Regions from separate parts of the Pedobacter superstes genome, predicted to be linked through region 2. Evidence: riboswitches for the same ligand, from Rfam matches in the RefSeq annotation. Region 2 holds a riboswitch; the other holds the start of a gene.
What was found. Region 2 has a riboswitch for S-adenosylmethionine ahead of WG906_RS05645 (homoserine O-acetyltransferase family protein). Riboswitches for the same ligand answer to the same signal wherever they lie in the genome.
Positions count from the first base shown of each region.

Region 1: it holds a riboswitch for S-adenosylmethionine, as region 2 does, so the genes downstream of both, metH (methionine synthase) here and WG906_RS05645 (homoserine O-acetyltransferase family protein) in region 2, are expected to answer to the same signal.

Region 1 covers NZ_JBBJCN010000005.1:127,600-131,029, forward strand. The annotation lists gene metH (methionine synthase) at 1-1,396, opposite strand, end outside; SAM riboswitch class I at 1,533-1,642, opposite strand; gene WG906_RS14660 (hypothetical protein) at 1,763-2,329, opposite strand; gene murQ (N-acetylmuramic acid 6-phosphate etherase) at 2,480-3,289, opposite strand; gene WG906_RS14670 (S41 family peptidase) at 3,403-3,430, shown strand, end outside.
Region 2 covers NZ_JBBJCN010000002.1:53,008-56,437, reverse strand. The annotation lists gene mqnE (aminofutalosine synthase MqnE) at 1-29, opposite strand, end outside; gene WG906_RS05650 (trans-sulfuration enzyme family protein) at 155-1,270, shown strand; SAM riboswitch class I at 1,360-1,475, shown strand; gene WG906_RS05645 (homoserine O-acetyltransferase family protein) at 1,653-2,711, shown strand; gene WG906_RS05640 (dihydrolipoamide acetyltransferase family protein) at 2,778-3,430, opposite strand, start outside.

The DNA.
Region 1 (3,430 bases), on a different contig from region 2:
GGGCATATTCTTTGAACTTTTCTTCGCCTTCTTTTAGTGAGATGGAATTAACAATTCCTTTTCCCTGCAAACATTTTAAACCCGTTTCGATTACGCTCCATTTGGAAGAATCGACCATTATCGGAAGCTTGGAAATATCTGGCTCTGAAGCGATAAGATTGAGGAACTTGGTCATGGCCGCTTCAGAGTCAAGCATGCCTTCATCCATGTTGATATCGATAACCTGGGCACCACCTTCCACTTGCTGGCGGGCAACTGTAAGCGCACCTTCAAAATCGCCACCTAATATCAGTTTAGAAAATTTAGGAGAGCCGGTAACGTTTGTACGCTCACCGATATTCGCGAAATTGGTTTCTGGAGTTAATGTAACAGGCTCCAATCCGCTTAAGCGCAGGTATGGTTTTGGCTCTGCCGGAACCCGTGGAGGATATTTTGCAGCCTTTTCGGCGATGCATTTAATATGCTCGGGCGTTGTTCCGCAACATCCGCCTACAATATTTACAAATCCGTTCTGAATGAAATCTTCTACTAAATGAGCCGTTTCATGCGGGACCTCGTCATAAGCACCAAACTCATTTGGCAAGCCCGCATTTGGGTAAGCTGATATATAACAACCTGCTTTCGCAGATAATTCTTCAATATGAGGACGCATATCCTTAGCCCCCAACGCACAATTTAAACCTATACTTAACAGGTTAGCATGGGATAAAGAGTTTAAAAATGCCTCAACCGTTTGCCCTGAAAGTGTACGGCCACTGGCATCAGTAATTGTTCCGGAGATCATGATTTCAATCTTCCCGCCGATTTCATTCTCGTAATTTTTTGCAGCGAATAATGCAGCCTTGGTTATTAGTGTATCGGTGATGGTTTCAAATAGCAGAACATCAGCTCCACCTTCCACCAAGCCTTTTATCTGCTCATAATAAGCATCGACAAGTTCATCGAAAGTAACTGCACGGTAACCAGGATCGTTTACATCGGGCGACATTGAAGCCATTTTTGTTGTTGGCCCTAAGGCACCCGCAACAAAACGAGGTTTATCCGGATTTTTAAGAGTGAATTCTGTAGCGACTTCTTTTGCGATACGGGCTCCTTCAAAACTCATTTCGTATGACAGGTCTTCCATGTGGTAATCAGCCATGGAAATCCGCTGGGTGCTGAAGGTGTTCGTTTCAATAATATCGGCCCCTGCTTCCAGATATTCAGCATGGATAGCTTTAATTATATCCGGCCGGGTAATATTTAACAAGTCGTTGTTGCCACGTACATCGCATGGGTGATCCTTAAAGCGTTCGCCCCTGAAATCTTCCTCTGTTAACTGGTAGCGCTGGATCATTGTACCCATTGCCCCGTCTATAACTAAAATACGTTTCTTTAATTCTTCTCTGATGCTCATTGTTTTTTAGATGTGAGGTGTGAGATATCAGATGTGAGAACAGATCAGACGCATAAAGTCTCATATCTCATATCTATCATCTCAAATCTCTCTTTACAAGCTTATTTTTGAAAAGTCGGTATCCGGCTTTGACATTCACTTATCTTTCTTCATCCTTAGTATGGAATCAGTTAGAATTTAGCACCTTGTAAGCACAGGTTGCTAAGACTTCGCAGGGTCTAGTCCCTCCGTCTTTCTGAATAAGCGTTGCAAAAATGCAATAAAAATATTTAATAGCAAAATGAAGGATGTTTGTTGTGGTGGTTTATTGCGAAATTGACCCTGCGATGGTATCAAATGTCTGATTCAGTATATTGGGGTTCAGAATTAGCTTAATCGTTTAACGAGCTGTTCTTCGATTTTTTTGAAAAACTGAACGGGCTTTAATGACCGCCAGGAAACTTCATCAAGTTCTCCGCCGAAATTGATATAATAATCGATATTGCTCCTTTTAAATTCATCTATAACATGCTGCCTGAAGTTTACGCCGGCAATCCATCCATCTTCCACGTCCTGAAACCATTCTTCATAATATGAGTCATCTGAAGAATGAAAATTGAGTACATTCTCGCCAACTAAAATGAATTTGTTGATGCCTTCATCTACCATCAGTTCCAGAATTTCTCTTTTAAGAAGCATAATGTCGTTATAAATGGCATCGTTCCATTCGCCAATGAGTTCAATTATTGCGTATTGCCTGTCGTAGTCTACAAAAAGTGCTTTGATGTATAAAGTCTGAGACCCAAAGGAATCCCATTGGGGATGGATATAATAGTTATATATCTTTTTATCAAATTCAAACTCACTATATTCCGTCTCATAAAACGGCGAACGTTCATCTTCTGCCGCTATATAATCATCCCGCCACCGATAAAAAGGTTCTATTTCGTGCATTCTTCAAATGTGTAAATATGCAGTTTGCAAACCCGAAAGCCCCTGCATGTGTTAAAATTCTAATGTTGATGTGCAATGTTTTGCATTATATTTTATAATTGGATGACGAGCATTTAGCAATTGCTTATCGCATATCCTTATAATTTGTATTTAATTATTTCTGTATTTCTCTACAGCTTCTCTTACGTTTCCGTGCTCCTCTAATAGCTTTTGAGCAGTTTGCTCATCTACACCAGTCGCTTCCATTACCATATTTACGGCACGTTCCACAAGTTTATTGTTACTTAACTGCATGTCGAACATTTTATTTCCTTTAATCCTGCCTAATTGAATCATCACGGTAGTGCTGATCATATTAAGTACCAGTTTTTGTGCTGTTCCTGATTTCATCCTTGTAGAGCCGGTAACAAATTCTGGCCCTACCACAACTTCAACCGGGAATTTTGCTTCAGCGGCTATTGGACTTCCGGTATTACAAACAATACATCCGGTTACAATTCCAGCTTCATTGGCACTTTTTAAACCGCCAATAACATAGGGCGTTGTGCCGGATGCGGCAATTCCGATTAATACATCACTGTCTGTGATCGGGAATCTCAGTAAATCTTCCCAGGCCTGTTTGGTATCATCTTCTGCAAACTCAACCGCTTTACGTATAGCCGAATCACCTCCTGCGATAATTCCCACGACCAAATCATGAGGCACTCCAAAGGTCGGAGGACATTCAGAGGCATCAACGATACCGAGCCTTCCGCTGGTACCTGCGCCTATATAAAATAAGCGTCCTCCCTGTTTCATTTTAGAGACGATCACATTTACCAGGGCTTCAATCTGTGGAATAGCTTTTTCGACAGCCAGCGGAACTGTTTGATCCTCGCGGTTAATTCCCTGCAAGAGTTCAGTAACCGATTTTTTTTCGAGACCGGTATATAAAGAGTCTTGTTCAGTCGTTCTAATCATAAGTTAAAGGTCGGAATATATTCAGAAAAGAAGCCTTAAAAAAAGCTTTTTTGTGACAATTTTATATCGATAAATCTCAACCTCATTTACTACTTTTAGAACGCTCTTATCGCATGCAATCATCCACTAAAAGTAATTTAT
Region 2 (3,430 bases):
AGTGTGTGGAGTTGTAGTTCAGCGTCCATTAGTTCAAAAATACGATAAAGCGGCAAAATGTACTATCATATTGTTGTAACAATACTTTAAACACTATTTTTAATTCCTAAACTTATAAGAGAAAATCTAATCTTTGTTTGACCATCGGAATAATATGAAACTCGAAACTATAGCAATACACGCCGGAAATTATACCGATCCGGCTTCGGGAGCAGTAATACAGCCTATAACTCTTTCCACTACTTTTGAACGTGGTGAAGATGGTGGATTTCAAAGTGGTTATATCTATACGAGAGCAGATAATCCGAACAGGAAATCCTTAGAAAATGTATTAAGCAAATTAGAGGGAGGAGTTGATGCCTGCGCGTTTTCCTCAGGCAATTCTGCTGGATCTGCTCTATTACAGGCCCTTAAACCGGGCAGCCATATTATTGCGCCTGATGATATGTATCATGGATTACGCAACCTTATTAATACTGTTTTTGAGGGTATATTATCTGTCGATTATCTGGATTATTCAGATTTATCAGCTGTTGAGTCAGCAATAAAGCCCGGCACAAAATTAATTTGGATTGAAACTCCTTCCAATCCCTTGTTGAAAATTTCGGATATTAAAGCGTTGGTTAAACTGGCTCATGAAAATGACCTTATAGTTTGTTGTGACAACACCTTTGCAACTCCCGTTTTTCAACGGCCTTTAGAATTGGGTGCAGATATTGTCATGCATTCCACAACAAAATATTTAGGAGGTCACAGTGATGTTCTTGGCGGGGCGCTCATAACAAAAAACAGCAATGATTTATGGGACAAAATTCGAAACATTCAAGCATTATCAGGCTCTGTACCTTCCCCATTTGATTGTTATATGACCGTGAGGGGAATAAAAACTTTACCTTACCGGATGAGAGGGCATGCAGAAAATGCAAGACAAATTGCAAGCTACCTTCAATCACATGTTAATATTGAAAAGGTATTTTATCCGGGTTTAGCCGATCATCCTTCATACGATATTGCGAAATCTCAGATGAAAGATTTTGGGGGAATGTTATCCTTTACCGTTAAAAACAGTTCTGATGATGCGCGAAGAGTTTCAAATAAACTTAAATTATTTACCAGAGCCACGAGTTTAGGCGGTGTTGAAAGTTTGATTGAGCACAGGGCTTCTATGGAAGGCCCCGATACCAAAACCCCTGGAAATCTTCTTCGAATTTCTGTTGGCTTAGAATTCATCGACGATTTAATAGCCGACCTCGACCAGGCTCTAAAATAATCCAGAATAATTTTGGCAAATAGTGCTTTTGAGTGTATCTTTGGGCAATTTAATTAAATACTTTCTGTCAATACCCTTCAAAAGGTTTTGATTTATAAAGAAGCGGTGAGAGAACAGGCTCCACGACCCGCTGACAACCTAACCGGCATAGTGTCGGAAAAGGTGCCAAATCCTGTTCCCGGAAACAACGGGAAAGATATAAATTATGTAAAACCATGAACAAAAAAAAGACATTGTCTCTCCCCTTCCCATTCAATTTTAATAACTCTAATGTGAATTTTCCTGAAATGTATTTGGCACAATCAGCCATTTAATCTAAAAATACATTTTAATCTAAAATTTATAATGCCGAAGTGTGAACCGCTTCTACATTTTATCAAACATGAGCACAACAAAATTCATATATACAAACAAGTTTAAATTTGAAAGCGGAGCTGAGATCTCAGGATTAGAAATTGCGTATCAAACTTTTGGAACTCTTAACGCCAGGAAAGATAACGTTGTTTGGGTTTGCCATGCTTTGACAGCGAATTCTGATGTGTGTGATTGGTGGAACGGATTATTTGGTGAAGATGATTTATTTAATCCAAAAGATTATTTCATTGTTTGTGCCAATATTTTGGGTTCTCATTATGGTACTACGTGCCCCTTAAGTATTAATCCTCAAACGAATCAGCCTTATTACTTATCTTTTCCTACGTTTAATGTGAGGGATATGGCTGCTGTTCAAAAACTATTAGCAGATCACCTTGAAATCCATGATATAAGTCTGCTGATTGGAGGTTCGTTAGGCGGGCAGCAAGCAGTAGAATGGGCAATAACAGAACCGGCGCGAATTAAAAAATTAATATTAATGGCTACCAACGCAATCCATTCTCCATGGGGAATAGCGTTTAATGAAAGCCAGCGCCTTGCAATTTCAAGTGATCCAAGTTTTTATGAAAATATTCCTGATGGTGGAAGTAAAGGCTTAAAAGCCGCAAGAAGCATTGCTCTTTTATCTTACCGGAACTATCAAACCTATGGAATTTCTCAAAAAGAGGATACCACAGAAAAAACTGATGAATTTAAAGCATCCTCTTACCAAAATTATCAGGGCGATAAATTAGTCAAGCGCTTTAATGCCTATAGCTACTGGTACTTAAGCAAAGCCATGGACAGTCATAATGTTGGACGTAACAGAGGTTCGGTGGCAGATGCCTTAAAACTAATTGAAGCAAAAACATTAGTGATTGGAATAAGTTCCGATTTATTGTTCCCCCCTGCCGAGCAACAATTTTTAGCTGAAAAAATTCCTGGTGCTGTATATTTGGAAATTGATTCATTTTATGGTCACGATGGATTCCTGATAGAAACCGGCATTTTGACGTATGAAATTATTAAATTTCTGAAAAATTCTTCCATTGAAAGCCCTGCTGTTCAATTTCAGAAAGATTTTTAGCTGGAAATAAAAAGACCTATAAGGTTTTTGAATCTTATAGGTCTGAATCTTATAAAGGTCGTCTGGCTATATTTCGTAATTAATATCCCAGGCCTCGAGATAATCACTGATTTTCTTTAAGAACATTCCTCCCAAAGCACCATCAACTATTCTATGATCATAAGACAGTGATAAATACATCTTATGACGGATACCGATCATATCTCCATGTACAGTTTCGATTACTGCCGGTTTCTTTTGAATAGCTCCTATGGCCAAAATTGCAACCTGTGGCTGATTGATTATCGGAGTTCCCATAATATTACCGAAAGAACCAATATTGGTAATAGTGAACGTTCCATCTTTTACTTCATCAGGTTGAAGCTTGTTATTTCTTGATCTGACAGCCAGGTCGTTAACTGCTTTTGTTAAACCTACCAGATTTAACTGATCGGCCTTTTTAATAACAGGAACTATTAAATTACCCGAAGGAAGGGCGGCTGCCAGGCCAATATTAATATCATTTTTCTTAATGATTTGGGTTCCATTAAGTGAAATATTAATCATTGGAAAATCTCTGATCGCTTTAGCAACTGCCTGTATAAATATGGGAGTGTAAGTAATTTTCTCGCCTATTTTTTTTTCAAATGCAGCTTTATTCTTTTCTCTCCACTTAACCAAATTAGTAACGTCAGACTCCACAAAGGAAGTAACATGAGCAGCGGTTTGTAAGCTCATCA